Regions from separate parts of the Micrococcus lylae genome, predicted to be linked through region 1. Evidence: riboswitches for the same ligand, from Rfam matches in the RefSeq annotation. Region 1 holds a riboswitch; the other holds the start of a gene.
The links. Region 1 has a riboswitch for S-adenosylmethionine ahead of FM125_RS10820 (O-acetylhomoserine aminocarboxypropyltransferase/cysteine synthase family protein). Riboswitches for the same ligand answer to the same signal wherever they lie in the genome.
Positions count from the first base shown of each region.

Region 1 (5,214 bases):
AACGGCGAGGTCCGCACCCAGCGCGGCGCGCAGCTGCACGACGGAGACGTGGTGGAGTTCAACGGCGAGTCGATCGTGATCGAGGCGCCGTGAGGCTCAGTCAGGCCTTCCCCGGCACCACCTGGTCCAGGTACTGGACCACGTGGGCGAGCTCCTGCGGGTGGACGGCGTGGCCGAGGCCGGCGTAGACGATCTTCGTCATGTCCACGTGTTCGTTGAGCCAGCCGTGGGTGGCCTCCACGCGGGCCTCGGAGATGATCGGGTCCTCCTGGCCGCGACCCCAGAAGACCTTCGGCCGGACGCGGGCGACCTCGTCGTCCCGGTCGAAGAGGGTGGCGAGGTCGGGCTCGGCGCGGTCCGGGTCGGCGACGAAGCCGGACAGGCCCACGGTGCAGGCGTAGGCGGCCGGGTCCAGGCGCAGCAGGGACATGGCCATCGCCATGCCCTGGGAGAAGCCGAGCAGGGTCACGGACCGGAAGTCTGCGCGGACGGACTCCACCCAGGCCTGCAGTGATTCAACGGCGGCGCGCACGGACGGGGCGTCCGAACCGATCTCCCCGGTCACCGGGTCCTGGGACAGCGGGAACCAGGCGAAGCCGCCCATCGGGATCTGCAGCGGCGCGCGCACGGAGGCCACGGTGAGACGCTCCGGGAACTCGCGGGCCAGGCCGAACAGGTCGTTCTCGTCCGCGCCGAAGCCGTGCAGCATCACCAGCAGGTGATCGGTGCGCTCCCCCTCAGGGCGGGACCAGCGGACGGTGAACTCGGTGGTGGAAGTCATGGCGTCCAGCGTATGCGGAGCAACCGAAGTGGAGCATCCCGCTCCGATTCCTTGTTCCACATGCCCTTTGGGGTCCAGAATGCACTGTTGTGACGACTCCGCACCCAGACTCCTCCACAGCCTCCCGTCCCGACGACGCCTCCCCTGCCGCCTCGCCCACCACGCATCCGTGGCGCCGCTACGTGGCCCTGGGCGACTCGTTCACCGAGGGCATCGGCGACCCGGTGGCCGAGAAGCCGGGCTACCACCGCGGCTGGGCCGACCGCGTGGCCGAAGAACTCGCCCGCCTCACCCCGGACGACGATCGCTTCGCCTACGCCAACCTTGCAGTGCGCGGCAAGCTCCTGGACCAGATCGCGGCGGACCAGATCGACCCCGCCCTCGAGCTGCAGCCGGACCTGGTCAGCATCTGCGCCGGCGGCAATGACATCCTGCGCCGGGCGGACCCGGACGAGGTGGCCGTCCGGCTGGACACCGCGGTGGAGCGGCTGTCCGCCTCCGGGGCCACCATCCTCCTCTTCAATGCCACGGACGTGAAGGAGACCCCGGTGCTCGGCCGCATCCGCGGCAAGGTGGCCATCTACAACGAGAACGTCCGCACCATCGCCGCCCGCCACGACTGCCTGGTCCCGGACATGTGGTCCCTGAAGATCCTCTCCCGCCCGGAGATGTGGGCCGAGGACCGCCTGCACTTCTCCCCCACCGGACATCACACGATCGCGGCGATGGTCCTGGAGACGCTGAACGTGGAGCACGACCTGGAGCCGTTCGTGCCCAAGCCGCTGCCGCCGCGGAACTGGCGCCACGCGCGGGCCGAGGACGTCGTGTGGGCGCGCACCCACCTGGTGCCGTGGGTCATCCGCCGCATCAAGGGCGTCTCCTCCGGAGACGGCCGCAGCGCCAAGCGCCCCGACGCCGCTCCCCTGTTCGGCGCGGACATGCCGCACGGCTCGGACTACAACGAGGGCTGAGAACCCGCCGCAACGAGGGCTGAGAACCCGCCGCCCCGACGACGGCCCGGACGCACAAGGGGTGCGTCCGGGCCGCCGTCGGCTCAGAGGGCCAGGTCCTGCCGGAGCTGCTCGGCGACCTGCCCGTAGTCGACGAGGAAGCCGTCATGCCCGAGCGGTGAGTCGATCATGTGCACCTGCGGCCGGGCCGGCAGCAGCGCGGCCAGTTCGTGGGACTCGGCGGGCAGGTAGAGCCGGTCCGACTCCACGGCGGCCACGAAGGCCCGGCCTGTGAACCGCCGCAGCGCCTCGGCCACGCCCCCGCGGCCACGGCCGACGTCATGGCTCATGAGGGCCTCGGTGAGGGTCAGGTAGGCGTTCGCGTCGAACCGGCCGACCAGCTTGGAGGCCTGATGGTCCAGGTAGGACTCCACCTGGTACCGGCCCAGACGCTCTCCTGCCGCCGTGCCGAAGGGATCCTCCTCGCCCTGGTGGCGGCGCCCGAACCTCACGGCCAGCTCCTCGGCGCTGCGGTAGGTGATGTGGGCGATGCGCCGGGCGATGCCGAGGCCGGCCTCGGGCTGCGGACCTCCGTAGTAGTCACCGCCCCGGAACTGCGGGTCGAGGCGGATGGCCTGTGCCTGGGACTGGGCGAAGGCGATCTGCTCGGCACTCGAGTGCGCGGTCGACGCCAGCACCCCCACGCCCGCCACACGGTCCGGCCTGCTCACGGCCCACTCCAGGGCCCGGGCGCCGCCCATCGACCCGCCGATCGCGGCATGCCAGCGGGCGATGCCGAGGTGGTCGGCCAGCCGTGCCTCCGCCTCCACCGCATCGCGCAGGGTGATGAACGGGAACCGCGAGCCCCACGGACGTCCGTCCGGGGCCGGGCTCGCCGGGCCGGTGGAACCGGAGCAGCCGCCCACCATGTTCGGCGCCACCACGAACCAGCGGTCCGTGTCCACGGCGCGGCCGGGACCGACGAGCTCATCCCACCAGCCGGTCCTCGGGTCCTGGCGGTGGGCGGCCACGTGGGTGTCTCCCGTGAGGGCGTGGAGGACCAGCACGGCGTTGGTGCCCTCGGCGTTCAGCGTGCCCCACGTCTCATAGGCGAGCTCCACCGCCGGCAGGTGGCCGCCGGTCTCCGTGTCCAGCGGCCCGACGCAGAGCCGGTGGAACCCGCCGGCGGGCAGATCGGTGCGGGTGCCCCTGACGTCCACCGCGGTCACCGGGCCTCCCCTGCGGAGGCGGCCGGGCCGTCGTCGTGCCTCACGGCGCCGGAGGCGGCGGCGAAGCCGGTCTCAAGGTCCGCGAGGATGTCCTCGATCGACTCCAGGCCCACGGAGAGGCGGACCAGGCCCGGGGTGACGCCGGTGGCGCGCTGTTCGTCCTCGGTGAGCTGGGAATGGGTGGTGGAGGCCGGGTGGATCACCAGCGAGCGGACGTCGCCCACGTTCGCCACATGGTGGTGCAGGGTCAAAGCGTCCACGAAGGCCGCGCCGGCCTCGCGGCCGCCGGCGATCTCGAAGGAGACGATCGCACCCGCGCCGCGCGGGAACAGCTCCTTCGCACGGGCGTTCCACCGGCTCGAGGCGTGCTCGGGATGGACCACGGCCTCCACCTGCCCGTGGCCGTCCAGGTACTCGACGACCCGGCGGGCGTTGGCCACGTGGCGCTCCATGCGCAGGGACAGGGTCTCCAGGCCGAGGTTCACCAGGAAGGCGTTGAACGGGGAGATCGCCGATCCGTAGTCACGGAGCAGCTGCACGCGGGCCTTGAGGATGTAGGAGAGGTTCACGCCGAAGGCGCCGTCGGCACCGAGGTCCCGAGCGTAGACGAGGCCGTGGTAGGACTCGTCCGGCTCGGTGAAGCCTCCGAAGCGCTCGGGGTACCTGCCGTAGTCGAAGGTGCCGGCGTCCACGATCACGCCGGCCATGGCCGCGGCGTGGCCGCCGAGGTACTTGGTGGCCGAGTGGGTGACCACGTCCGCACCGTGCTCGATCGGCCGGAACAGGTACGGCGAGGCCAGGGTGTTGTCCACGATCAGCGGGACACCGGCCTCGTGGGCTACGGCGGCGACTCCGGCGACGTCCAGCACATCCCCGCGCGGGTTGCCGAGGGACTCGCCGAAGAACGCCTTGGTCTCCGGGCGGACGGCGGCCCGCCACTGTTCCAGGTCGTCCGGGTCCTGCACGAAGGTGGTCCGGACCCCGACCTTGGCCAGGGTGTGCTTGAAGAGGTTCTGTGTGCCGCCGTAGAGCGAGGTGGAGACCACCACGTGGTCCCCGGCGCCGGCGACGTTGAGGATCGCGAACGTGGTGGCTGACTGCCCGGAGGACAGCAGCAGCGCACCCACGCCGCCCTCGAGCGCGGCGATCTTCTCCTCCACCGCCTGCTGGGTGGGGTTGCCGATCCGCGTGTACAGCGGGTCCAGGTCCGCCAGCGCGAAGCGGTCCGCGGCCACCTGGGAGCTGGGGAAGTCGAAGGACGTGGTCTGCACGATCGGCAGAGCGGTGGCGCCGTGGGCGTGGGGCTGCTCGGCGCCGGCGTGGATCTGACGGGTCTCGAAGCCCCAGGCCTCGGCGGCGGGGGTCTCGGCGTTCGCGGAGGCGCTCGTCTCAGGGGCGCTGTTCTGGGTGGTCATGGCGGACTCCTGGGGCTGTCAGGGTCGGCCATGCCCCCGCACCTCGGACTGCCGTGGACCTTGAGCAGGTCCGGGGCTCTGGCACGCCCGTGCGGGAGCGGGCGCATGACACGACCGCGCTTGCCGGGCCCCGGTCTGGGGCCGGCCTGGTCGTCACCCGGGGCACCCCGCCGCGGTGGGGAGGGTTGCCGGCCAGAATGCCGGGGCACTGGTGCTGGCTCTCGTGACCGTGACGCCAGTGTGGCATCGGGGACACACCGACCGCACACCGGCTCGTCACGATTTCATGTCCTTCGTCACACAGGGCTAGCCTGAGCCTCACGACAGCCCGGCTGACATCCCCTGGGCCGACGAGAGGACGATCTTCGTGAGCACCATCCGCCTGGACCATGTGTCCTACGCCGCCGGCCCCGAGGGCCTCGACGCCACCGTGGAACGGGTTTCCGACGCCCTCGGCGTGGAGCGCGTGAAGGGCGGCGTGCACCCTCGGTTCGGCACCCGCAACGCCCTGTTCCCCATGGCCCACGGCCAGTACCTGGAGGTCGTGGAGGTCCTGGACCACCCGGCGGCGGCGAACGCCCCGTTCGGCCAGGCCGTGCGCTCCCGCTCCGAGCAGGGCGGCGGCTGGATGGGCTGGGTCGTGGCCACAGACGACCTCTCCGCCTTCGAAGAGCGCCTCGGCCGCTCCGCCGTGCCCGGCAACCGCAAGTTCCCGGACGGCCGCGAGCTGACCTGGAAGCAGATCGGCATCAAGGGCCTGATCGCGGACCCGCAGGTCCCGTACCTGGTCTGCTGGGACGAGGGCACCGAGGACCTCCACCCCTCCCTGGCGGCCCCGG
Region 1 is NZ_FUKP01000067.1:185,041-190,254, reverse strand. It holds gene FM125_RS10840 (RNA-binding S4 domain-containing protein) at 1-93, shown strand, start outside; gene FM125_RS10835 (alpha/beta hydrolase) at 101-781, opposite strand; gene FM125_RS10830 (SGNH/GDSL hydrolase family protein) at 871-1,752, shown strand; gene metX (homoserine O-acetyltransferase MetX) at 1,836-2,960, opposite strand; gene FM125_RS10820 (O-acetylhomoserine aminocarboxypropyltransferase/cysteine synthase family protein) at 2,957-4,375, opposite strand; SAM riboswitch class IV at 4,487-4,604, opposite strand; gene FM125_RS10815 (VOC family protein) at 4,743-5,214, shown strand, end outside.

Region 2 (5,214 bases), on a different contig from region 1:
ACGCTGTCGCCGGGATCGTGGCACCGGGCGGCGCAGGTCTCCTGCTCGCCCTGTCCGCTCCGGGGGTGCCGTGGGGCGTGGCTGTCGGGCTCTTCGTCCTCGCCCTGGTCGGGGTCCGTGCGCTGGTGCGCAGAGTCAGCAGTGTCGGCCGCCAGGACGCGGACGGCGGGGCGGACGACGTGGTCGCCACAGATGCAGACGCCGACGTCGAGACCGGTGACGGACCAGACACCGACGGCCAGGGTCTGCGCGAGGGCTGCACACCAGAAGCACCCAGGCCCGGCCTGCTGCACGGATTCCGGATCATCGCCGGGAACCGCCTGCTGCTGGCGACCACTCTGCTCGTCACCGCCGGCAACATCGGCCTGGCGGTCGGGGACACGGTGGAGCCGCTGCTGGTGCTGCGGCACCTGGACCTCGGGCCGGCGTTCTTCGGCCTGCTGGGCACGGTGGCCGCCGTCTCGGCGCTGGCGGCGAGCGCCGTGGCCTCACGGATCACCGAGGCAGTGGCACCGCGGAGGCTGTTCGCGTTCGGGGCGCTGGTCCAGGCCGGGGTGGCCACACTGCCGCTGGCCGCGTATCTGCGTCCGGAGGCCGGGAGCGTGCTCATGGCTCTCTTCGCCGCCCTGTGGGCCCTCACCCTGACGGTGACCAACGTGGCCGGGGCCGCCTTTGCGGCACAGACGGTGCCCCCGGGATCCCTCGGCCGCACCTTTGCTGCACGGCGCATGGTGACCATGGGATGCGTCCCCGTGGCCGCCCTCGGCGGAGGGCTGCTGGGCGAGCTCGCCGGCCTGGCCGCTCCACTGGTGCTCTGGCCGGCGCTGGCACTGATCGCGGCGGCGGCCTTCTTCGTGCTGACCCGCCCGCCTCAGCGTTCGGCCGGCACGTCCCCGGCGGAGGTGTAGGCGATCGGCACGGTGCCGTTGACCAGGTGGTCCCCGGCGATGCGGACCTTGAAGGAGGCCGGGTCATGGGTGGCGATGGTGCGGGCATTGCGCCAGTGGCGGTCCAGCTGCAGGACGGTGGACGTCGACGACGCCCCGAGGGTGTCGAAGATGTGCGTGCAGACATCGAGCACGAACTGCGGCACCACCGCCTGGGCACGGTAGGCGGCGATCATGGCGTCGTCCCAGGCGGAGGCGAGGCGGCCGTCGTCGTGGTTCCCGCCCGCCTCCAGGCCGGCGGCGACGTCCATGGCCCGGCCCACCACGCGGACCATCTCCTCGGCGGCCGAGACCTGCCCGGCCATGCGCCCGACGATCTCCAGCAGCTGCGGGTCCTGCTGCGGGCGCTCGGCGGTGCCGGTGTTGAAGGTGCGGCGGCGCCGGCGCAGCAGGTCCACGCCCTCGGCGAGCGCGGCCCGGGCGACGCCCACCTGCAGCGCCAGCAGGGATGCCTCCTCCAGCACCGGGACCGGGCCGTGGGGGCGCGGGATCTCCAGCAGGTCCTCGGCGGCGGCGCCGTCCAGCAGCACCGAGCCGGTGGCGGTCATGCGCTGGCCGAAGCCGTCCCAGTCGTCCTTGATGCGCACCCGTGGCTGGCGGACGCGGACCACGGCCACGGCACGCTCGGGCTCCCGGACCACGCCGCCGGCGCGCTTGGAGTTGCGGCGGGACACCAGGTCCGCACCCTCCATGCCGACCGTGACGATGGTCCACGTGGCGAAGGCGGTGCCCGTGGCGTAGTACTTCTCACCCGTGACCACCCAGGTGCCGCCCTCGTCCTTCGTGGCGGTGGTGGCGGCCTTCCCCGGGGCGGCGCCGGAGCGCTCGGCGAGCGCGGAGCCGCCCCACTCTCCGGAGGCCAGGTGCCTGAGCCAGCGGCGTCGGATCTTCTCAGGCTGGTCGTCCACCGCGGCCACGAACACCAGGTGCGAGCGCCACAGATGGGCGGTGTTCACGTCCTGGGCGGCCAGGTCCATGAGCAGGCGCAGCACGTCCTCGTGCCCGGCCCCCTCGCCGCCGGCCTCCGCGGGGACGGAGACCATCCCGAGCCCGGCCTCCCGCAGCTGCTGCTGCACCGCGAACGGCAGGTGCCGGCCGGCCTCACGCGCCCGGTCGCCCTTCCCCACCGCGGCGAAGAGGTCGGTGAAGCGGTCGGCGAGGTCGGTGTAGGTGCTGCTCATGGCATCCATGCTGACACGACGACGGCCGCTCGGGCTGGGTGCGCACCGTGCGTCTCACGGTGCGCACCGAAAGCCCCTCCCCTCGATCCGTTCCGGAGCGCTTCGGGCGTGCTCCGGAACGGATCGAGCCCCCGGATTCGCGGGTCCCCGAGAAGACAGCGCCCTCGATCCGAAAGAGAGTACGCGGCGCGGTCTCCGCTTCGGATCGAAGGTGCTGGGGTCGAGGGCTCTTACCCGGGTGTGGGTGGAGAACAGGGACGCGGTGGCGTAGCCCTTGCGCCCGGTGAGGACCGCGCCGCCGCCCGGACGGGGCTCGAGCCGGGTGTTGAGGGTGCCCAGTGCGTTGCCCGAGGTCTCCGTGGATGCGTTGCCCACGGTGGCTCCCTCGAGGATCAACCGGTACCAGCGCTCCTGCTGGGCGGACGATTTGTGGCGCAGGGACTCCAGGAACCCGTAGTGGGAGCGGTACTGGTGGGCCACGTTCGAGTCGGCGGCCGCCAGCTCCACCAGCAGGGCGGTCAGCGTCCGCACGCTCACCTCCGGTCCCCCGTGGGAGCGGGGAACGCGCAGGGTGGCGAAGCCGGCGGCGTTGAGCTCGCGGATCTGCTCGTACGGCAGGGTGCGGTTCACGTCCCGCTCGGCGGCGCCGGCGGCGATGCGCTCGAAGATCGGGGCGAACCGCTGCCGCAGTCGAGCGAGGTCGTCGGTGTCCGGGACGTCCGGGGTGACGGCCAGCGGCGGACGGGTGGGGACCGCGTTCACGGTCGGGTCGTGGGGTGCGGTGAGGGGCGCGGACATGCGCGGGCTCCTTTCCATCGGTCCCGGCGGTAGCACCGTCCCGACCCTGCCGGGCAGGGATGAGGGGGTTGCTGCGGCGTCGTCGATCCGGATCTCTCGGCCGCTCTGGATGGGTCGGCCACAGCACAGCACGGCCCCGCCCGGCCACGGAAGGCAGCCGCCTCACGTCCGTCATGGACACCCTCGCCGGACGGGCGTCGCCCGTCGGCGCCGCCCAGATGACCTGGCGCAACGCGTCCACGCCCACCAGCCGGACCGGCACCGCGTCTGCGGCACACCGCGGGCCTACCGTGGATGCGCACACCATCCGGAGCGGCACCAGAGACCTGGCTCTTCGACGCCGCAGCAACCCGGGTCCGCCGCCTCCCCGCGGGCTGCGGGTGCTCCCGCCAGGACCGATGGAAGGAGACACCCCATGCCCGTGTCCGCAGCCGGCACCGCCGCGGCCGTCGCCGAGACGGCCCTCCCCGCGCCGGATCCCGTCCGCGGCCCGAACGACGGCGTCCCCGCCGCCGCCCTGGCCACGCTGCCCGGTCCGCTGCCGCAGTCCCTGGTGGACGCAGCGGACCCGGACGTCCACCCGGGACGGCCCGCGGGACGGGCCCATGGAGGTCGGGGCGACGGCGCCGTCGTCGCCGAATCCGACCGACTCGCCCTCTGGGAGGCGGTGGGCCGCCGGCTGACCTGGGACACGGACTTCACCCAGGTGACGGACACGGTCCCCACGGACGCGGCCGCCGGGGCCGCCCCGCAGATCCGCTGGTACGCGGACGGGCGGCTCAACGTGGCGTACAACTGCGTGGACCGGCACGTGGAGGCCGGGCGTGGGGAGAAGGTGGCGCTGTACTTCGAGGGCGAGCCCGGGGACCGCCGGGCGGTGACCTACGCGCAGCTGCAGCGCGAGGTCGCCCAGGCCGCGAACGCCCTCGAGGAGCTGGGCATCGAGGCGGGCGACCGCGTCGTCGTGTACCTGCCCGTGCTCGTGGAGACGATCGTCATCACGCTGGCGTGCGCGCGGATCGGCGCCGTGCACTCGCTCGTGTTCGGCGGGTTCTCGGCGGAGGCGCTGCGGTTCCGCGTCGAGGACACCGGGGCGAAGCTGCTGGTCACCACGGACGGCCAGTTCCGCCGGGGCACGGCCGTGCCGGTGAAGGCCAACGCGGACGAGGCCGTGTCCGGGGACAACGCGATCGAGCACGTCCTCGTCCTGGACCGCACCGGCCACCGGGACATCCCGTGGACCGAGGGCCGGGACCTGTGGTGGCACGACGTCGTGGACCGCCAGCCGGACGTCCACACCCGGCGCGCCTTCGACGCGGAGCACCCGCTGTTCATCATGTACACCTCCGGCACCACGGGGCAGCCGAAGGGGCTCGTGCACACCTCCGGCGGGTACCTCGCCGCGGCCTCGTGGACGCACGACTTCCTGTTCTCCCACCCGGACCCGGCACGGCGCGACGACGACGTCCACTGGTGCACCGCGGACCTGGCCTGGGTCACCGCCCACACCTATGAGATCTACGGGCCGCTGAGCAACGGCGTCACCCAGGTCATCTACGAGGGCGTGCCGAACGCCCCGCACCCGGGCCGGCACTTCGAGGTCATCCAGCGCTACGGGGTGACCAGCTACTACACGGCTCCCACACTGATCCGATCGCTGATGGGCTGGCACCCGGACGGCGTGCCCGCGGAGTACGACCTGTCCTCGATCCGCCTGATCGGCACCGTCGGCGAGGCGGTGAACCCGGAGGCCTGGGTGTGGGCGCGCACGCAGATCGGCCGGGACGCGCTGGACCGGCTGGACGGTCAGGCCGCCGCGGCGGGTAGGGCGCCGGTGCCCCGCGACGGCGCCGTGGGCGTGCCGATGGTGGACACCTGGTGGCAGTCCGAGACCGGCTCCACCGTGCTCTCCCCGCGCCCGACCGACACCGTCTTCAAGCCCGGCTGCGGATCCCGCCCGCTGCCGGGTGTGGACGTGGACGTGGTGGACGACGACGGCACCTCAGTCGGCGCCCACCTGCAGGGGAAGATCGTGGTCACCCGGACCTCCCCGTCCATGGCCCGCACCGTGTGGGGGAACCCGCAGCGGTTCTACGACTCCTACTGGGCCGACTACGCGCGGCAGGGCTGGTTCCTCGCCGGGGACGGCGCCAAGCGGGACGATGACTCGGACGTGTGGATCCTCGGGCGCATCGACGACGTCATCAACGTCTCCGGTCACCGACTGTCCACCATCGAGATCGAGTCGGCGCTGGTGGCACACCCGGAGGTGATCGAGGCCGGGGTGT
Region 2 is NZ_FUKP01000022.1:9,752-14,965, reverse strand. It holds gene FM125_RS03785 (MFS transporter) at 1-908, shown strand, start outside; gene FM125_RS03780 (acyl-CoA dehydrogenase family protein) at 872-2,128, opposite strand; gene FM125_RS03775 (acyl-CoA dehydrogenase family protein) at 2,183-2,926, opposite strand; SAM riboswitch class I at 2,938-3,042, opposite strand; gene FM125_RS03770 (AMP-binding protein) at 3,342-5,214, shown strand, end outside.
Region 2: linked by a shared signal. The riboswitch ahead of FM125_RS03775 (acyl-CoA dehydrogenase family protein) and the one ahead of FM125_RS10820 (O-acetylhomoserine aminocarboxypropyltransferase/cysteine synthase family protein) in region 1 are both predicted to bind S-adenosylmethionine.